Regions from separate parts of the Mesorhizobium sp. BR1-1-15 genome, predicted to be linked through region 1. Evidence: riboswitches for the same ligand, from Rfam matches in the RefSeq annotation. Region 1 holds a riboswitch; each other region holds the start of a gene.
The links. Region 1 has a riboswitch for cobalamin ahead of bluB (5,6-dimethylbenzimidazole synthase). Riboswitches for the same ligand answer to the same signal wherever they lie in the genome.
Positions count from the first base shown of each region.

Region 2: it holds a riboswitch for cobalamin, as region 1 does, so the genes downstream of both, LB541_RS21075 (ABC transporter ATP-binding protein) here and bluB (5,6-dimethylbenzimidazole synthase) in region 1, are expected to answer to the same signal.
Region 3: it holds a riboswitch for cobalamin, as region 1 does, so the genes downstream of both, LB541_RS24555 (DUF1636 family protein) here and bluB (5,6-dimethylbenzimidazole synthase) in region 1, are expected to answer to the same signal.

Region 1 covers NZ_JAIUIF010000001.1:334,933-341,945, reverse strand. The annotation lists gene ribB (3,4-dihydroxy-2-butanone-4-phosphate synthase) at 1-694, shown strand, start outside; gene LB541_RS01645 (MFS transporter) at 745-1,968, opposite strand; gene LB541_RS01640 (TetR/AcrR family transcriptional regulator) at 2,089-2,694, shown strand; gene bluB (5,6-dimethylbenzimidazole synthase) at 2,740-3,492, opposite strand; cobalamin riboswitch at 3,541-3,721, opposite strand; gene LB541_RS01630 (histone deacetylase family protein) at 3,843-4,769, shown strand; gene LB541_RS01625 (exodeoxyribonuclease VII small subunit) at 4,773-5,024, shown strand; gene LB541_RS01620 (DUF2277 domain-containing protein) at 5,123-5,389, shown strand; gene LB541_RS01615 (pirin family protein) at 5,430-6,350, shown strand; gene dxs (1-deoxy-D-xylulose-5-phosphate synthase) at 6,428-7,013, shown strand, end outside.
Region 2 covers NZ_JAIUIF010000013.1:63,114-70,126, reverse strand. The annotation lists gene LB541_RS21085 (FecCD family ABC transporter permease) at 1-1,003, opposite strand, end outside; gene LB541_RS21080 (ABC transporter substrate-binding protein) at 1,012-1,959, opposite strand; gene LB541_RS21075 (ABC transporter ATP-binding protein) at 2,005-2,793, opposite strand; cobalamin riboswitch at 3,050-3,259, opposite strand; gene LB541_RS21070 (LacI family DNA-binding transcriptional regulator) at 3,322-4,347, opposite strand; gene LB541_RS21065 (Gfo/Idh/MocA family protein) at 4,529-5,560, shown strand; gene LB541_RS21060 (sugar phosphate isomerase/epimerase family protein) at 5,563-6,468, shown strand; gene LB541_RS21055 (substrate-binding domain-containing protein) at 6,554-7,013, shown strand, end outside.
Region 3 covers NZ_JAIUIF010000018.1:57,432-64,444, forward strand. The annotation lists gene LB541_RS24545 (cobaltochelatase subunit CobN) at 1-3,571, opposite strand, end outside; gene cobW (cobalamin biosynthesis protein CobW) at 3,588-4,640, opposite strand; gene LB541_RS24555 (DUF1636 family protein) at 4,643-5,089, opposite strand; cobalamin riboswitch at 5,127-5,331, opposite strand; gene LB541_RS24560 (winged helix-turn-helix domain-containing protein) at 5,361-6,560, opposite strand; gene LB541_RS24565 (NADH-quinone oxidoreductase subunit A) at 6,894-7,013, shown strand, end outside.

The DNA of each region.
Region 1 (7,013 bases):
AGGCGGCGTGCTTATGCGTTCGGGCCATACCGAGGCGGCCGTCGATCTGTGCAAGCTCGCCGGCCTGCCGCCGATCGGCGTGATCTCGGAACTGGTCAATGATGACGGCACCGTCAAGCGCGGCCCGCAGGTCGCGGCTTTTGCCGAGGAGCACGGCCTCAAGCAGGTCTCGGTCGCCGACCTCATCGCCTATCGGCAACGCAAGGAAACACTGGTCGAACGCGTGGCATGCTCCGAGATCGACACGCTCGGCGGCAAGGCGCAAGTCTTCACCTACACGCTGCCCTGGGATTCCATGCATCATGTCGCCGTCGTCTTCGGCGACATCCGCGATGGGGAAGAGGTGCCTGTGCGTCTGCACTCCGAGGACGTGGTGACCGACGTCTTCGGCACCAGCCACCGGCTGGACGCCATCATGAAGGCGATGGGCGAGCGCAAGCGCGGCGTCATCGTCTATCTGCGCGAGGGCTCGGTCGGTGTCGCCCACCAGGAGCGCAACCGGCCGGCGAGCGGCGACCGGGAGGACCACGAAGAGGCGCGCCGCCGCGAGAATGAATGGCGCGAGATCGGGCTCGGTGCTCAGATCCTGAAGGATCTCGGCATTTCCTCGATCAATTTGATCGCCTCGCGCGAGCGCCACTATGTCGGCCTCGAAGGTTTTGGCATCCACATCGCCAAGACCGAGATTCTCTAGGTTCGACGGCGGCAATAGCGTCCGATCCGCTGAACCGGACGCGTCATGGTTCATTCCGCGGCAGCGACGGCCGCTTCACACCCATCCAACTCGCATTTGTGAGTGGCAAGACTGCGCTGGCCGAGCAGCACCGTGACCAGCGCGATGCCGCCCGCGACCACCGAGACCCAGAACCCGTTCTGGGCGCCGAACGCATCCACCACCGCGCCGGCGGCGAAAGAGCCCAGCGCCATGCCGATGCCGATTCCCGTTGTCACCCAGGTAATGCCCTCGGTCAGCATCGCTTCCGGCACATGCCGTTCGATCAGGCCGAATGCCGTGATGAAAGTCGGCGAGATCGCCACGCCGCTGATGAAGACGGTCAGCGCCAAAATCGGCACGCTGTCGGCGGTGAGCGGCAAAATCGTGCTGACTGCGATGATGGCGACCGCGACGGTCAGCTGGCGCTGTAGCGGCGTCTTGAGGTTGAGCGCGCCGACCACGATGCCCAACACGAACGATCCCAGCGCATAGACGCCGATCACCAGGCTTGCGGCACCGGCTTGGCCGAACTCCTTGGTGATCGCCACCGTGCTCACTTCCGTCGTCGCGAAGGTCGCGCCGATGAAGATTAGGGCGAAGGTGATGATCTGTACCGGCCGCAGGCGGATTGCCGAGCCAGTCGAACCATGGTCCACCGGCCGCACTTTCGGCTCCGTCGATCGCTGCAGGATGAATGCTATCGAGCCCAAAGCGAGAAACAACGTGCTCGCCAGCATGCCTGCTTCCGGAAACAGCGCCGCACTGAGGCCCACCGACAGCGACGCGCCGGCGATATAGACCAGTTCGTCGGCCGCCGATTCGAAGGCGAAGGCGGTGTTCATCTCCGGCCGGCCGCGAAAAAGCTCGGTCCAGCGCGCGCGCACCATTGCCGGCATGCTGGGCATGGCCGCTGCCAGCAGCGCCGACACGAACATTGTCCATACCGGCCAATCCTGGTTGGCCGACGCAATCAGCAGCAGGAATGCCAGCACGGAGATGATGGTGGTGGGCACGACGATCCATGTCTGGCCGAGGCGGTCGACCAGCCTGGAGATCTGCGGCGCCAGGAAAGCGTTGGCCAGCGCGAATGTCGCCGAGACGGCACCCGCCAGCCAGTATTCGCCACGCGTCTGCGACAGCATCGCCACGATGCCGATCGGCGCCATGGCGATCGGCAGGCGCGCCATGAAGCCTGCAGCGGCAAAGCCCTTGGCGCCAGGGGCTCGAAAGATCTCGGAATAGGGGTTCTGCATGATCCGTTCCTCGACAAAAGGCGATTCGGAAATTACATACGATGCGTATGAATACTAAATAGATCATACGTCGCGTATGTCAATTGGCATACGTGACGTATGTAGATAAGGCCAGAAGAGATGCACAAGCCCCGCAGGGAAATGATCGCCGAAACGCGCGCCAAATTGATTGCCGCGGCCCGGCATGCGTTCGGAACGATCGGTTATGCCGAGGCATCGATGGATGATTTCACCGCATCGGCAGGGCTGACGCGCGGTGCGCTCTATCATCATTTCGGGGACAAGAAGGGGCTTTTGCAGGCGGTTATCGCCGAGATAGACGCCGAGATGGCGGCACGGGTGAATGAGGTTGCAGCGAAAGCACCGACCCGCTGGCAAAGCTTCGTCGACGAATGCACGAGCTACATCGAAATGGCGCTGGAGCCGGAAATCCAGCGCATCATGTTTCGGGACGGTCCGGCCGTGCTGGGGGATCCCGCGCAATGGCCGAACGCCAATGCCTGCGTCGCGTCGATGACCGATCACCTGACGACGCTGCAGGGCGACGGGGTGGTTGTCCCGGGCGTAGACCCCGAGACCGCGGCACGGCTGATCAACGGGGCGAGCAGCCAGGCGGCGCAGCGGATCGCCAATTCGAACGACCCGGAAGCGACGTCGAAGACCGTGGTGGCGGCATTCAAGCAACTGCTCGAAGGATTGTTGAGGAAGGATGCCGGAGCCGCCTGACGACGGCAGGCCGCCGGCAGCGCGCTGCGCATGCCGTATCGGCAATCAAATCAAGGGTTTGTCAGACTTTTCGCATGTTGCCGCCTTGAGGCGTGCGATCGTTGATTTGAGCGGAACTTCGCCCTGTCCGCAAAACGTCTCGCTCATGATCAGCTCGGGCAGCGGCAGCCGCCGCCCCCAGCCATGTGTTTCGAGGTCCGGTTTCGGCGCGAACTCCGAGACACGGCCGACACAGAGATAGGCCACCGGCGTCACATGCTCGGGAATCGACAGAAGGCCTTTCAACGCCTGCGCCTCGATAATGCTGACCCAGCCAACGCCGACGCCTTCGGCGCGCGCCGCCAGCCAGAAATTCTGCACCGCGCAGACCGTGCTGTAGAGATCCATCTCGGGATTGTGCCAGCGTCCCAGCGGCGAACCCTGTGAGCGTCGGCGGTCGCAGGTGATACAGATATTGAGCGCGCTTTCGCAGATGCCTTCCAGCTTGAGCTTGCGGTAGAGCGCCCGCCGCTCTTCCTCGATCGCCGGCAATTCCTGCTCGCGCGCCGCGAGGAACAGGTCGCGCACCTGTTCCCGTCGTTCGGTGCCACGAATGACGATGAAATTCCATGGCTGCATGAAGCCGACCGATGGCGCGTGATGGGCGGCAAGCAGCAGCCGCGCCAAGACCTCGTCGTCGACGGCCTCTGATGTAAAATGGCTGCGGACATCGCGCCGCGTGAACATGGCGCGGTAGACCGCATCGCGCGCCATCTGGTCGAATCCGTCACCCACGGGGATGGTCATATTGTCCGGCATCGCTTGTCCCCTTGCGATTGCAATCAACTGCCGTCCGCCTGACCATGCGGATGACGATGCCTGCCAGGCCGGTCTTCTGGCTCGGGATCAACCCGCATCCGGCGCCTTCCCGTCATCGACAGTGGCATTTACCGGCGCGGTCCCCCTTACAGCGTTGGGCACGCCACGGTATCAAACCGTGTTCCCGATTCTCCCGCTCGCGGCGGGCACCAGGCAGTGGCGGGGACTTTACGACGAAGCCCCTGCGCCGCCAATCCCCGCGGCGACGCGAACGGACGCAAGCGCGATTTTCCCCAACCATCAGGCCGCAACGCATGGCCATCGCCGCGCCGGGGCACTAGATAGGGAGCATGGCCACTCGTCTCTACACCCATCCGATCTTCCTCGAGCACATCACGCCACCCGGCCATCCGGAGCGGCCGGACCGCTTGCGCGCCATTGAGCGCGTGCTCGACGACGAGGCTTTTGCCGCGCTCGACCGCCTCGAGGCGCCACAAGGCGATGAGGCCACCATTCTCTACGCGCATCCCGAGGATTTCGTCGAGCGGGTACGCGCCGCCATTCCCGAGACGGGCATCGCCCGCATCGATGCCGACACAACGGCCAGCCCGAAGAGCTGGCAGGCGGCGATCACCGCGATCGGAGCCGCCAACGCCGCCGTCGACGACGTCTTTGCCGGCAGGGCAGACAACGTTTTCGTCGCCGCCCGGCCGCCCGGCCATCATGCCGAGAAAGCGACCGCGATGGGCTTCTGCCTGTTCAACACGGCGGCCATCGCCGCACGTTATGCACAGCGCAAACACGATATCGAACGTGTCGCCATCGTCGACTGGGACGTGCATCACGGCAACGGCACGCAGGATGTTTTCTGGGACGATCCGTCCGTGCTTTATTGCTCGACGCACCAGATGCCGCTCTACCCCGGCACCGGAGCAAAGAACGAAACCGGCGCCGGCAACATCGTCAACGCGCCGCTTGCGCCGCAGACCGGCAGCGAGGCGTTCCGCGATGCCTTCCTGTCGCGCGTGCTGCCCTCGCTCGACAATTTTGCACCCGACCTGATCATTATTTCGGCCGGCTTCGATGCGCATCATCGCGACCCGCTGGCCGAGATCAACCTGACCGAGGATGATTTCGACTGGGCGACCGGCCAACTCATGCAGCGCGCGGCGCGCCACAGCGGCAACCGGCTCGTCAGCCTGCTCGAGGGCGGCTACGATCTGCAAGGATTGGCATTTTCGGTCGCCGCCCATGTCGGGCGACTGATGAAAGGATGAATGATGGCTGGTGAAACCAACGAAGACGTCAAGGCGATGAGCTTCGAACAGGCTCTCGACGCGCTGGAGAAGATCGTCGATGATCTGGAGCGTGGCGATGTGCCGCTCGACCAGTCCATTAGGATCTACGAGCGCGGCGAGGCGCTGAAGGTGCATTGCGACCGGCTGCTGAAGGCGGCCGAGGACAAGGTGGAGAAGATCAGGCTGTCCCGCGACGGCAAGCCGGTCGGGACGGAGCCGCTGGACGCGGATTGAGGCACGCAGCCGTCTCTCTGGTTTTTGACACGATCATGATTGAGGATAGAACGCGTCCCGATTGAAACGGCTCCAGGACAAGAGGAGATACGGAAGCGATGTGCAGAAACATCAAGACCCTGTTCAATTTTGATCCGCCGGCGACCAACGACGAGGTGCGCGATGCAGCCCTTCAATTCGTTCGCAAGCTGAGCGGAACGACGCGGCCTTCGAAGCAGAACCAGCACGCATTCGACCATGCCGTCGAGGCCATCGCGGCGTCGGCGCGCGAGCTTCTCGATTCGCTTGAAACCAACCAGCATCCGCGCAATCGCGAGGAGGTTGCGGCCAAGCTGCGGGCGAAGGCGGCGATCCGCTTTGCCTGATCTGGCCAAAGCAGCCATCGGCCGCTGACAAGGAGAGTTCATGAGCTTCTTTCCCGGGAAGGATCCTGAAGCCGGCGATGCCTTTGCCAGCGACCAGATCGAATTGATGGTCATTCCGAACGCCAAGGACATTGGCGGTTTTCAGGTTCGCCGCGCCTTGCCGACTGCCAAAAGGCGGCTGGTCGGTCCCTTCATCTTCTTCGACCGCATGGGCCCGGCCATCCTGCGTGCCGGTCAGGCGCTCGACGTCCGGCCGCATCCTCATATCGGCCTGTCGACGGTCACCTACCTGTTCGACGGCAGGATCAGGCATCGCGATTCGCTCGGCACCGAGATGGTGATCGAGCCGGGTGACGTGAACCTGATGACCGCCGGCCGCGGCATCGTCCATTCGGAGCGCACGCCGGAAGAACTGCGCGGCGCGCCGATGTCGATCTCGGGGCTGCAGACATGGTTGGCGCTGCCGGACGGCAAGGAGGAAGTGGCGCCGGTTTTCGAAAACACCGCTGTCGCGCGGCTTCCCGACATCGACGCGGAAGGCGTCAGCGGCCGCATCGTTATAGGCGATTTCCAGGGGCTGCGTTCCCCGGTGCGAGCCGATTCCGAGACGCTCTACGCCGACCTCAGGCTGGCGCCCGGCGCCAGCGTGAAAATCCCTGCTGACGCGGAAGAACGCGCCATCTATACGCTGGAAGGCGAGGTCTCGATTTCCGGCGACGTGTTTCCGGCGGAACGGCTTCTGGTGTTCCGGCCCGGCGACGAGATCGTCGTATCCTCACAGGCTGGTGCCCATTTCATGCTTTTCGGCGGTGCCTCGCTGGGCTCGAAGCGCTACATCTGGTGGAATTTTGTCTCGTCCTCCAAGGAGCGCATCGAACAGGCCAAGCAAGAATGGAAGACCGGCCGCTTCGACATCGTTCCCGGCGATGAGGAAGAGTTCATTCCACTGCCGGAAGGCTGAGGAAGTCGACGACGGGGCGTGCCTTTCGCGTCATTTGGCAGGCATTTACTTTCGCCTGCCGGCGGCCTATCCCGCGCATGAACAGAAGCTTGGGCCTACCCGTGAACGCAACGCCGCATACGCCGCTTCTCGACAAGGTCCGCATCCCGGCCGAGCTGCGCACGCTTTCCGAAAGCGAATTGCCGCAATTGGCATCAGAGCTCCGCCTCGAACTGATCGACGCGGTGTCGCGCACCGGCGGTCATCTCGGCGCCGGGCTTGGCGTGGTCGAACTGACCGTGGCGCTGCACTATGTCTTCAATACCCCCGATGACCGGCTGATCTGGGATGTTGGCCACCAGGCCTATCCGCACAAGATCCTGACCGGGCGCCGCGATCGCATCCGCACCCTGCGCCAGGAGGGCGGCCTCTCCGGCTTCACCCGCCGCACCGAGAGCGAATACGATCCGTTTGGCGCCGCCCACTCCTCGACGTCGATATCGGCCGGCCTCGGCATGGCGGCGGCCCGCGATCTTGCCGGCGGCCGCAACAATGTCATCGCTGTCATCGGCGACGGCGCCATGTCGGCCGGCATGGCCTACGAGGCGATGAACAATGCCGGCGCGCTCGATGCCCGCCTGATCGTCATCCTCAACGACAACGACATGTCGATCGCCCCGCCGA
Region 2 (7,013 bases), on a different contig from region 1:
TCAGCATGGTGACAACGAAGAAGGCGCCGAGCGAGCTGGTGATGATGCCGATCGGCAGTTCCTGCGGCGGCAGCAATGTGCGCGCCAGAAGGTCGCTTGCCAGCAACAGCACCGCCCCGAACAGCGCGCAACTTACGATCAGGCGCAGATGCAGCGCGCCGGCCAGCGGCCGCGACAGATGCGGGATCATGAGGCCGACGAAGCCGATGACGCCGGCGACCGAAACCAGGATCGCGGTCGAAAAAGCGGCGACCAGAAACGTCGTCCGTCGCATTCGCGCCACCGGCACGCCAAGACTTTCGGCGGCATTTTCGCCGGCCAGGAAAGCGTCCAGCCGGCGATGAATCCACAGCCCGTACGCCGCAATCGTGCCGGCCCCAAGCGCACCCAGCCAGATATTGTCCCACCGCGCAAGGCCGAGCCCGCCCATCGTCCAGAACAGCACCGAATGGGCGGCGCGCTGGTCACCGGCAAAGACCAGGTAATTGGTCAATGCGGTGAACATGAAGGAGACCGCAAGTCCGGCGAGGATCAGCCGTTCGGGGCCTTGTCCCCTCACCCGCGCAACCAGCAAAAGCACAACGCAAGCCGCCAGAATACCGCCGGTGAACGCAGCGATCGGTAGCGTCCAGATCCCGAAACTGTCGCCGAAGACGGTGATGACGGAGACAGCGCCGGCGGCGGCTCCCGACGAGAGGCCGAACAGGAACGGATCGGCAAGATCGTTGCGCGTCACCGTCTGTAACAGCGCGCCGACCACGCCCAGGCCGCCGCCGACACAGATGGCCAGGATTATGCGCGGCAATCTGAGGTCGACGACGATCCTGCCGACCGGGCCGGACACGTCATGCCCCTTCAATCCGATCGCATGGCCAAGTGCTGCAACGACGTCGCCCAACGGAATCATCGTCGAGCCATAGGCGATCGACAGCAGCGCGAACGCGGCGATTGCCAACGCCGCCGCCGTCATGGCCAATAGGAATGCCTTGTGCCGCAAAGTCATGTTCCCGGTTAAAATGCTTCCGGATGCATCGCCCTGGCGATCTTGCCGATCGCTTCGATGTTGGCCGGTCCGGGGGTCAGTTCGGCATAGCGAAGCGCCGCGAAGCGTTCGTTCCTGACCGCGTCCGTCTCCTTCATTGCCGGATGCGCTTTCAGGAAATCGAGCAGCTTCCGGTAGCCGCCGCCATCCTGATAGTCGAGCAGGATGAGGAATTGCGGATTGCGCGAGGCCACCGTCTCCCAATCCGTGTTGCCCCAGCTGGTGTCCATGTCGGCCATGATGTTGTCGCCGCCGGCCGCGGAAATCATGGCGTTGGGAATGGCGAACTTGCCTGATGTGAACGGCTTGTCCTCGCCGGAATCATAGAGGAAGACGCGCGTTCCCCTGCGGTCGCCGACCTTGGCCGTGATTTCGGCGAGCTGCGCCTTCCAGCCGGAGACGAGCTTATCCGCTTCGGCCTCCTTGCCGAAGATCTTGCCCAGCTTCTCGACATCGCCATAGAGCAGGTCCATCGAAGCGGCAGGCCGGTTCTTGTCGAGATGGACGCAGCTTTCCGTCAGCACCAGGGTCTTGATGCCGTGTGGCGCCAGCGTATCGGGCGTCACCTCGCCGCCCGGCTTCATGCCGTAATACCAGCCGGCGAAGAAGAAGTCGGGCTCGACAGCGACCAGGTTTTCCAGCGTCGGATATTTGGGCGCCAGTTCGGGGATCGAGCTCTGTTCGGCCTTGAATTCGGGAGTGACCTTGTACCATCCAGTGATGCCGGTCAGGCCGACGATCGACGGCTGCAGCTTCAGTGCGAAGGCCATCTCGGCCATGTTGAGATCGTGAATGACGGCGCGCTTTGGAGGCGCGTCGAAGGTCAGCGGCTTGCCGCAGCTGTCGACCGTCACCGGAAAGGCGAAGGCCGTAGAGCCGAGCAGGGAGAAGGCAAGAGACACGGCAAGGCGTTTCACGGATGTTGCTCCTTGTTGAACAGGATCTGCCGGAAATGGCTTCGATCACGAAGATGGCGCGGCACGGTTCGGAACCTCGAACACCGTCAGCTCGCGGTCCTCCGTCGGGTGGCGCAACCTAAAGACGTCGATACCGAAGATCTCGCGGATCAGCTGCTGGGTGAGTGCTTCGCGTGGCGGCGCCAGCACATGCAACCGGCCATGGCTCATCACCGCGACCCTGGTGGCGAAAGGCGTCACCAGCGCCAGATCGTGCAGCACCGCGATCACGGTCATGCCGAGGCCTGCAACCAGTTCGAGCAACTCGCTGCGCGCCCGCGGGTCGAGATGGTTGGTCGGCTCGTCGAGGAACAGGATCTTCGGCTCCTGTGCGATGGCGCGGGCAAGCTGGGCGCGCTGGCGCTCGCCGCCCGACAGCGAGCCGATGGTGCGGCCAAGCAGCGGCAACAGCCCGGTCCGGCGCAGCGCCTCGACGACAATGTCGCGTTCCTCGCTCCTGTGCCTGCGGCCGGTATGCGGAACCCGGCCGAGCTCGACATAATCGATCACCGCCAGCCGTGGATCCGGTTGATCGGTCTGGCCGACGACGGCGATGTGCAGCGCCCGCTCGGCGGTCGAAATCCTGTCCAGCAGGCGCCCGGTGAGCTTCACTTCTCCCGAACTCGGCCGCAGCATGCCCGACAGCATGCGCAGCAATGTCGTCTTGCCGGCGCCGTTGGGACCGATGATGGCGAGACGGTCGCCCGCCGCCACCGAAAGGCTGACCGGATGCACCAGATGCAGGCCATCCGCCGCCGCGGCCAGGTCGCGGGCCTCGAGAAGCGGCGCGGTCATGGGCAATTCCTTGCAGGGCCTGCCGGAATACGGGCCAGCGTCTTGCTTGCCAATCCTGCCGGACGCTGGCCTGAATTCACCTCGGTGGCGATATCGCGGCAAAGCGTGCACACGATGATGCGATGCATGGGAATGCAGTGAATGCGATCGATGGAGCCGTCCAACTTCCGTCACTTTCAAAAATGGCGACGGAAGGAAGCTGGCTTGAACCGGTCGACAAGACCGAACCCCGCGTCTCCTCCCGGCACACCCCGTCCGGTCAACCCATGCAGATGGCAGGTCTCCTGGCTCGCGGGTCGTTGCGCCATCCTGCCTTCCCAGCCTTGCCGGCCAGTGGCTTCTCGGATTTTGCTCGCCGCTTACAGTTGCGGGGGCAGCCATGGCTTCGACCCGAAAATCGGGCCTCACCATGTTCCCTTTTCACCCCTCGCCTTGCGGCGCGGGGACCATCACGAGTCGCAGCCTAGGATGCAGGCAGCGTCGAGGCAAGGTCGATGCATGTTCTGTTATAACGATACAAACGTGTGGTCAATCACTATCGCGCGCCACCAGTTCCAGCGGCCAGACCTCGCGAATGATCTCTGGCCCTTTCGCGCCGGCGAAAGCCGGGAGCGAGGCGAGCAGGATTTCGCCGAGCCGCCGCCCCATCGGGTCAAGGCTCGGACGAAAGCCGGTCAGCGCCGGCGAGAAATAACGGCAGAGCGGCGTGTCGACGATGACGATCACCGCGACATCCTGCCCGGGCTTGATCCCCATTTCGGCGAGCGCTTTGCAGCCGCCGAGCGCCATCGAGTCGTTGTTGAAGATAATCGCGGTCGGCGGATCCTTCGACCGCATGACTTGCGGTGTCACCGCGTAGCCACCGGCTTCGTTGATAAAACCGTCCACAATCAGGCCGGGATCGACTTCGATGCCGTGCCGCCGCAGCGCCTTGCAATAACCCTCCAGAAACAGATAACCGAAATTCAGGTCAAGCGACGGCCGGATGGCGGCGATGCGGCGGTGGCCACGCGCAACCAGCCGGTCGACCGCATCGGCGCCCGCCTTCTCGAAATCCAGATCCAGAGAGGGATAGCTGTCGTCGCCGGACCGGCTTCGGCCGAGCGTCGCGAAGGGAAAGCCGGCCTTGCTCAGATAGTCGATGCGATCGTCCTCGCGCCGCGTCCAGGCCAGTACGACGGCATCGGCACGACGCGTCTCGACGACGCGGCGCAGCCGCTCCTGTTGATAATCCGCCGGCGCGCCCATGACGATGATCAGGTCCAGCCCGCACTCGGCCAATGTCGCTTGCAGTCCGGTGAGGAACGGAATGAAGAACGGCTCGCCATACTGCTGGTCGCCCGGATGCGGCTGCAGCATGAAAGCCACGGCATGGGTGGTGCCGCGGCGTAGGTTCCTGCCCGAGTGGTTCGGTGAATAATTGAGCTTCCGGGCCGCCTCGAGCACGCGCTGGCGTGTCTCGGCGTTCACGTCGGCGCGCCCGTTAAGCGCGCGCGAGACTGTACCGATCGAAATGTTCAGGTGCCGCGCAAGATCGTGAATGCTGGACGCCAAGACCTCCCCCTCCTGCTTCTGGCTAGCACCAGCCGGTCGTGCGGCCAAGGCGTTTCAGAGCCGACGGTACAAATCCGATTGACAATATATGCCATCGGGTGTGTCATCGTAAACGTTTACGGAAGTCATTTACGGACTGCCGTGGGTGCCAGCCAGGAGGGGTTGGCCGGAGGAGCGCTGGATGATGCACGTCGTCCTGGTCGGGTGCGGAGCCATGAGCAAAACCTGGCTCGAGGCCATCAGCCAATCCCCTGCCGTCAAGATCGTCGGTCTCGTCGACCTCGACGCCGACAGGGCGCGCCAGCGGGCACGCGAATACGACCTCGCCGGGGTCGCGATCGGGACCGATCTCGACGTCGTTCTCTCCCAGACCAGACCCGATGCGGTGTTCGACGTGGTCGTGCCTGCCGCCCGTCGCGCCGTGGCGAATTCGGCCTTTGCCCATGGCTGTCATCTGTTGACGGAAAAGCCGCTGGCCGACAGCCCGGACAATGCGCGCGCCATCATCGACGATGCGCGGCGCGCGCGACGCGTCCATGCCGTGGTGCAGAACCGCCGCTACGTCGCCAACGTCCGGCGCATCCGGCGCTTCCTCGGCTCCGGCGCCATCGGCGCTGCGACCAGCATCCATGCCGATTTTTTCATTGCGCCGCATTTCGGCGGTTTCCGCGAAGGCATGCGCCATGTGCTGCTGCTCGACATGGCGATCCATACATTCGACGCCGCCCGCTACATGGTCGATGGCGAGCCGACCGAAGTGTATTGCCGGGAATGGGAGCCGTCCAATTCCTGGTACCGGCAGGGATCGTCGGCAAGCGCCACCTTCGAGCTCGGCCAGGGCAAGATGTTCACTTACCGCGGCAGCTGGTGCGCCGACGGTTTTCGCACCAGTTGGGAAGGCAGCTGGCGCATCGTCGGCGAACGCGGCAGCCTGACCTGGGATGGGCATGACGAGTTGAAGGCCGAAGCCGTGCTGCCGGAACGCGAAGGCCTGCTCGACAAGGTCGTGCCGGTAGCGGTGCCGCCGCTCGACCCTGCCGACCGCATCGGCGGGCATCTCGGCGTCATGGAAGATTTCGTCCGCGCCGTGGAAACCGGCACCGAGCCGGAGACGCGCGGCGCCGACAATATCAAGAGCCTGGCCATGGTTTTCGCGGCCATCGAAAGCGCCGAGACCGGGCGCCGGATCGAAATCCCCAGGCAGGAAGGATGACCATGGCGGACCCGCTTCTCGACATCAGGATCGGCACCATGGTGCGGGCCAATCTCGAAGATCCGGCCGCCTATATCAGGCAGATCCTGCCGCTCGGTTTCGAGAGCGTCCAGCCCTTCTTCTGGCAGACGCTGGGCGGCAAGGACCTGGGGCGGCTCGCCGGCGAGATCCGCGACGCGATCGGCGATGCCGATGTCAGCGTCAGCTCGATCGGCGTGTTCGGCAATCCACTCGAGAGCGGCGACACCGACCGCGGCGTGCTCAAGGCCTGGGAAACGGCGATCGACAGCGCGCATCTGTTCGGCACCAATCTGGTCAGCGGTTTTACCGGCCGCATCCGCGGCAAGCCGCTGACCGACAGCCTGCCGCGCTACCGCGAAGTCTGGGGCGAATTGGCCAAACGCGCGGCCGACAAGGGCGTGCGCATCGCCTTCGAGAATTGCGCCATGGATGGCAACTGGGCCGCCGGCGACTGGAACATCGCCCATAATCCGGACGCCTGGGAACTGATGTTCAACGAATTGCCGGATGAGAATCTGGGTCTGGAATGGGAGCCCTGCCATCAGTTGGTCTATCTGATCGACCCGATCCCGCAGATCCGCAAATGGGCGCATCGCATCTTCCATGTCCACGGCAAGGACGCGACGGTGCGCTGGGATGTCATACGCGAGCACGGCGTCTTCGGCCGCCTGCCCTTCGTGCAGATGCGCACGCCCGGCTTCGGCGACAGCGACTGGACGCGGGTGATCAGCGAATTGCGGCTGGCCGGATACAAGGGCGCCATCGACATCGAAGGTTGGCACGACCCGGTCTATCGCGACGATCTTGAAATGACAGGCCAGGTCCGCGCGCTGGAATACCTCCAGCAATGCAGGGGAGGCCTGAGCTACCTGCCGAACCCGACGTGAGGATTGGCCGGCGGGAGGAGCCGGACGGGATTGCCGAAGCAGATGTCGAAACCCTCGCTCGCGAGGACAAAAGGGAGGAACGTGCATGAGCATCGCCAAGAGAACGACACTTCTGCGCACGACCGTGGTGGCGACCGCCACGGCGCTCGCCGCCGCCATCTCCACCTTGCCGGCACAGGCGCTCGACGCGCAATGGTGCAAGGACGTCCACATCCGTTTCTTCGTCGGCGGCGCCGAGGGCGACGCTTTCGGCACCATTGTCTACAATGGCGCCAAGCAGGCTGCGGCCGATCTCGGACCGAAAGTGGATTACATCTTCTCAGGCTGGGACATCGAAAAAATGGTCCAGCAGCTGCGCGAGGCGGTCGCCGTCAAGCCCAACGGTATTGCCATGATGGGCCACCCCGGCGACGCCGCCATCATGCCGCTGGCCGAACAAGCGCATAAGGACGGCATCAAGATGATGTACCAGAACGTGCCGGTGCCGACGGTGGTGACGGCCTTCGGCGGCGGCTATGTCGGCGCGCAGCAGGAACAGCAGGGCC
Region 3 (7,013 bases), on a different contig from region 1:
GATAGGCATCGTGCACGGCGTCTATCAGCGCGCCCGGTATGGCCTGCGTGGTTTCGGCGAAGCCAACCAGCCGGTCGACGGTTTCGGCGAATTCCGAGGCGCCGCGCGGGCCGTGGCGCATCTGGCCCGCTATGAAGCGGGCGTTGACAGCGCGGGCGCGCACGACGCGCGTCACAGCCTCACTAAGTGAACGCGGCTTCGGCCTCTGCGGGTCCGTCGTGTCCAGCACGATAACGTCGGCATTCCTGCCAAGCGCTGCAAGGGCGGCCGAAAAGCCGCCGATAAAGGCGACATCGGCGGAGCCTTCGAGGATGTCGCGGCCGGGATCGTCGCCGGTGTGGACGAGAAGATCGGCCTCGGCGATGCGGTTCTCGAAAGCGCCGGGCGCGGCGATCCCTTCACCGCCGGCGCCGCCATAGGCATGCGATGTGGCATCGAGATAGGCGCGGCCGATTTCCTCGCGCGCCGCCCAGTCGCCGCTCGACAGGATTTCCTCGACGCCAGCGCCGTAAGTGCCAGGCGAGGTGCCAAAGATGCGCGGGCTGATCTTGCCCTCGGCGCGGGTCCTTGCGGCGAGCGGATTTTCCGAATCGTCCTCGTCGCGCGCGGCAACGGCGTTGGCAGCGGCATCGATCAGCGCGATCTGGGTCGGGAACATGTCGCGGAACAGGCCCGATATGCGCCAGGTGACGTCGACGCGCGGGTGGCCAAGCGCTGCCGGCGCCAACACCTCGATGCCGGTGACGCGGCCTGTGGCGGCATCCCATTGCGGGCGGCAGCCCATCAGCGAAAGCCCCTGCGCGATCTCCTCGCCGCCGGTGCGCAAAGACGCCGAACCCCAGAGGTCGATGATCAGCGAGCGCGGCCAGTCGCCATGCGATTGCATATAGGCGCGCACCACTTCCTCGGCGGCAGCCTTGCCGATGTCGTAAGCCGTCGGCGTCGGCATGGCGCGCGGGTCCGACGTGAACAGGTTGCGGCCGGTGGGCAGAACGTCGGAACGCCCGCGCGCGGGCGCGCCGGCCGGGCCCGCGGTGACATGACGACCGTCGAGCGCGGCAAGAAGGGCGGCCTTTTCGGCCTCGGCGCTTTGCCGGCGCATAAGGTCGGGCTCTTCGTCGGGCGCGCGGCCGTAGACATGCAGCCCATCCTTGATAGCGAAATCCTTCAGGTCGCAGAGCCAGGCATCGATGCGGCGCAGGGCCTCGTCCGGCGCGTCGGTGCGGGCAACGCCGGCCTCCGCGGCGAGGCCCGTCGTCTGCGCGGTTTCGACGATCAGACTGGCCAGACGGTCGCGGCGGCGGCGGTCGAGACCGTCAGCCTGGGCGTATTCGTCGACCAGCCGTTCGAGCCTGTGCTGGTTCTTGTCCAATCCGGCGCCGGTGAGCGGCGGCGGCAGATGGCCGAGCGTGACGGCGGCGATCCGCCGCTTCGCCTGCGCCGCCTCGCCGGGATTGGAGACGATAAAGGGATAGATGACGGGCAGGGGACCGGTGACGATCTCGGGGAAGCAGCTTTGCGAAAGCGCAACCGTCTTGCCCGGCAGCCATTCCAGCGTGCCATGCGCGCCAACATGGATGAGCGCATGGACGCCGAGCAATTTGCGCAGCCACAGGCCGAAGGCGAGCAATGCATGGCGCGGCGGCAGCGTCGGGTCGTGATAGTCGGCGCGGCGGTCGGCCGAGCGGCCGCGGTCTGGAGCCAGCGCCACGGTGATGTTGCCGAAGGTCGCGGCGCGGAAGGGGAATTTGGCGGCGGGCAGCGCTTGAACACCCCCATCTGTCCTGCCGGAGATCTCCCCCGCAAGGGGGGAGATTGGCAGTTTCGACGCTGGAGCTACTCTTGCAACGTTGGAGATTGGCGAAGACAGAGATGACGGCGTACTCTTCCCCCTTGCGGGGGAGATGTCCGGCAGGACAGAGGGGGGTGCCTCGCGCAAACCTGTCTCGCCTTCGGCTTTGCCCCAAGCTGCTTCTACGGCAGCAATTGCTGCGCCCGGCAATTCCGTTAAGAAGGCAAGGTACTCATCCAACTCCAACCCAGCCTTGCCGCGCTCCAGCGCATCCACCAACGCACGCGACGTTTGGGGAATTCCCTCAACCGCATAGCCCTGTTCCTTGAGGTCGTGCAGCATCGCCAGCACGCTGGACGGCACGTCCAACCCGACCGCATAGCCGGTGCGGCCGGGAGCGCTTGGGTAATCGGGGATCAGAATGGCGAGCTTGCGCTCGGCGCGCGGCGTTTCCCGAAGCCTGATGAAGGCCGCGACCCGGTCCGCCACCTGTTCGACGCGATCGGGCTCCGGCCGGTTGGCAAAGGCGCGGTGGCCGAGCGCCGGGTCGGTCTCGCTTTCGCCCTTGAACGAAACGGCGCCGGCGAGGATGCGGCCGTCCAGTTCGGGCAGAACGACATGCATGGCGAGGTCGGCGGGCGCCAGCCCGCGCTGGTTCTTCTCCCATACGTCGCGGCGGGTGGTGGCGACGATGACCTGGAAGACGGGAACGCCGGCGCGGTCGAACAGGGTTTCGACGCCGGGTTCGGCGCCGGACGCGAAAGCGGTCGCGGTGATGATGGCGGCGGGCTTGAGCTGGGCAATCGCGGTTTCAACAAAAGCCAGAGATTCCGGGTCTTTCAGGCTGGAGACGAAGATGGGGACGGGGAGCATGTCGCGCTGCCGTAGCGCCTCGAAAAGCGCGTCGATCGGCGCGACATCGGCGGCGAGCAGCATCGAGCGGTAGAAGAGGATGGGAATCACGGGTGGGTTGACGTTGCCGGCGTCGAGTTCCGTCACACCCCCCTCTGTCCTACCGGACATCTCCCCCGCAAGGGGGGAGATTGCTCTTTCATCGACGATTTCGCCTATCGCGGATGGTCGAGATAAATCCCTGTCCAAGGGGACAGAAGAGGAGCCGGCCTTGATGACAGCCGATCTCCCCCCTTGCGGAGGAGATGTCCTGCCGGACAGAGGGGGGTGTGAAGGATCGTCAACATTCGATAAGTACGGCTTCTCCACGACTCCGCGCCCCGGCTCATAAAACCCGGCTTTCGGCACGCTTACCGGCTCGGCAATCTCGCCATCAGACCCCGCCAACCGCGCCAGCCTGCGCACCAGCGCGCTCATATTGGCCGGGCCGCCCTGGCGGAAATAATTGAGCAGCCCGTCCAGTTCCTCGCGCGGCAGCGTCGAGGCTTCGATCAGCCTGATATCCTCGTCGTGGCTTTCACCGGGAAGTAGTGCCAGCTTTATGCCGCGCTCACGGGCAACCACGGCCAACTGGTCGCAGCCGTAGCGCCACCACTCGTAACCGCCGAGAATACGCACCAGAATGACTTTGGCGTGACGGGCGACGCTGTCGATCCAGAGGTCGACGGACATGGGGTGGCGCAGGTCGCGCAGCGCGGCCAGCCGCATCGTGGGCAGCCGATCGGCGTCGCCTTTCCAGGCCGCTGCCAGTCCGGCCAGGTCGCTGTCCGTGAAGGACAGCGCCACCATTTCCGCCGGCGTCTGCCGCAGATCGACCGGCTCGGCGAGATCGTCGAGCGAGGCGGATGTGGTGGTGAGGATGTGCATCGCGGTCGGTGTTGCCTCAGCCGGCGAGGATATGCTCGATCGCCGGGCGGTTCAGCCCCTTGAGGCCGATGACGACCAGGCGCGAGCGGCGGTCGTCGTCAGCCGTCCAGGCGCGGTCATAATAATGATTGACGCGCGGACCGACCGCCTGCAGCAACAGCCGCATCGGCTTGCCGCCGACCTCGACGAAGCCTTTCACCCGCAGCACGTTCTCCTGTTCGGCGGCGGTCGCGACGCGCTTTGCCAGGTCGTCCGGGTTGGCGATCGAGGGGATGTCGACGATGAACGTATCGAAGTCGTCGTGCTCGTGGTCGAAGGCGCCGTCATGATGGGACTTGCGGTTCTCGATGTCGTCCTCGACGGCGAGGCCTAGCCCGAGCAGCACGGACGGATCGACCTTGCCATGAGCCGTCGGCACGACCTTCACGGCGCGGGCGGAGTGTTCGCCAATGATGGCGTTGGCGCGAGCCGAACCTGCGGCATCCATCAGGTCGCTCTTCGACAGGATGATGAGGTCGGCGCAGGCGATCTGGTCCTCGAACACCTCCTCGACGGGGTCGTCGTGGTCCAGTGTCTGGTCCTGCGCGCGTTGCGCCTGCAGGGCGTCCATGTCGTTGGCGACGCGCCCCTCGGCCAATGCCGGACCGTCGACCACGGCGATTACGCCGTCGACTGTCACCCGGCTCTTCACTGTCGGCCACTGGAAGGCCTGGACCAGCGGCTTGGGCAGAGCCAAGCCTGAGGTCTCGATCAGGATGTGGTCGACCTTCGGCGTCAGCGACAGGATCTGGTCGAGCGCCGGGACGAAATCGTCGGCGACGGTGCAGCAGATGCAGCCATTGGCCAGTTCGACGATGTTTTCCTCCGGGCAGGTGTCGATGCCGCAGCCCTTGAGGATCTCGCCGTCGATTCCGATGTCGCCGAATTCGTTGACGATGATGGCGATCCGCTTGCCGCCCGCGTTCTCCAGGAGATGGCGGACCAGCGTGGTCTTGCCGGCACCCAGGAAGCCGGTGACCACGGTACAGGGGACGCGGGAGAGAGTGGCGGCGGAAACTGCGGCGGTCATGATCAGTCCTTCAGCATGTCGAGGGGAGGAATGCGGGCGACGAGGCCGCGCTTGAGGGAATCCGGGCGACCACGCCACGGAATGAGGCCGTTGGTCGAAGCGGCGAAGAGTTTCGCGCCGGTGACGAGATCGGCGCCGCTGGCGATGTTCAGGTCGCCGAAGACATAACTCCAGCAGCCGTCGCGAAGAATCGCCGCACTGAGACGGCGCTTGCAGTTGCCGAGGCATTCGACGGTGCGGACACGGACATTGTCGGCCGTTGCGGCTTGGCGCGTATCTTGAGCCAAAACTTCGCCGGCGCGGGGATGGGCATCGGAACCGGTCTCGTCGCGGCAGGAAGCGCAGATGATAACAGTGACGCCGGCCAAGGCGTCGCTATCGCCAGACAAGTCGCTATCGCCAGACAAAATGTCCGCTGTTTCAGCCGGGAAACTGCTGTCGCGTTCCAAATCGGGCTCCTTGCCCGGAAAACCCGCCGGGCGATCGGATTCTTATGTCTCAGACGGCAGGTCTCCTGGCTCGCGGGTCATCGCCTTCGTGCCGCCTTCCCGGGACCGTCCCAGTGGTTTTCGGCCTTGGCTCGTCGCTTACAGTTGCGGGGACAGCCGCGGATTTGAAATCGAGATTTCGCACCGCATTCCCTCTTGGCTCCTCCCTTTGCCGAGAGGAGACCGTCTGGAATGGATTTAGGCTCTTGCAGGCGGCGGTGTCAACGCGCGTCTACGACACGGCAATGTCGGCGAGCGGCTGCCCAAGGTCGCCGGCGGGCGTAACCTCGATCCGTTCGAGGCCGAGCCAGCCCTGCATCTGCGTCAATTCCTGGAAGAGTTGCGCGGCGGTTTCAGGCGGCGCGCTGGGCTCGGCATAGGCCGCGTGGACGCGTAGCACGCTGGCCGGCCGGTCGGCCTTGAGGTCGACGCGCGCCACGATCCTGTCGCCGAGCAGGAACGGCAGGACGTAATAGCCGTATTGCCGTTTTTCGGCAGGGGTGTAGATTTCTATGCGGTAGTGGAAATCGAACAGCCGCTCCGTGCGCGAGCGCTCGAAAACGACCGGATCGAACGGCGCCAGCAAGGCGCGGGCCTCGATTTTTCGTGGAATACGGGCCTCCTTATGGAGGTAAGCCGGTTTGTCCCAGCCCTCGACACGCACCGGCACCAGCTCGCCTGTTTCAACCAGCTCCTCCAGCCGGCCCTTCATGTCGGCCGGCGACAGGCGGAAATAGTCGCGCAGGTCGCTTGCTGTCGCGACGCCATGAGCGCGGGCGGATATCCGCAGCAATTCCCGATGCGCGTCCTCGGCAGACGGCACCGGCAGATCGAGGATCGCCCGCGGCAGTACGCGCTCGGGCAAATCATAGAAGCGTTCGAAGCCACGGCGGTGCGCGGTGGTGATGCGTCCTGCCCAGAACAGCCATTCGAAGGCATGCTTGGCGTGGCTCCAGCCCCACCAGCCGCCGGATCCTTTCTGGCCTTCGAGCGCGGAAGCGGCGATCGGGCCGCGCTCCGCGACCTCGCGGTAGATCTCTTCTATATAGGCGGCGTGCTCACGGCCCCATTTGGCCAGGCCCAGATACATTTCATCGCCACGCTCGGCGCGCTGCATGCGCCAACGCATCAACGGATAGGTCTCGACCGGCAGGAAGGAAGCCTCGTGCGCCCAGTATTCGAAAACCGTGCGCTTGCGCGTGACGGCGGCGTTGTCGAGCAAGGCGAACGGGTAGGGACCAAGGCGCGAATAGAGCGGCATGTAATGAGCGCGCACCACCGCGCTGACGGAATCGATCTGCAGCAGGCCGGTACGCGAGAGCACGCGGGCGAAGTGGCGTCGGTCGGGCGTGCCGGCGGGGCGGGGATCAGTGAACCCTTGGGCGGCGAGCGCGATACGCCGGGCCGTGGCAAGCGAGATCTTTTCCTTCATTCGGATGCGACTCTGATGGCTTGTTGAGCGTCGTTCGGACAGTTGATTCCGGCCATGCTAGCAGGGTTTTGGCGGCAACTCTGTCAGGAGAGAAAAGTGGAGTAAAAAGCGAAGGAAATCAAACAGGAGCGGATCGGACCAGTTTCTTCCCTTATGCCGTCCAGGCCAGTGTTTTGAACAAGGTTTGACTTGCTTCGCCGGAAGCGCTGCGCTAACCCTCGCCGCGTTGCAGCAAAGGCCCCTTAAAACGGTTCAGCGGTTAAACTGTCACGCTTCCGCAATAGGGTCTGGTGCTGTAATCAAAATGGATTGGCGCCAACGGAAAGCCGCAGCATGAACGCACTTCTCAGTTCGTACCTGCCCATCGTCCTGTTTATCGCAGTGGCGGCGGCTGTCGGCGTCGCGCTTATCGTGGCGCCGTTCCTGGTGGCCTATCGCAATCCCGACCCGGAA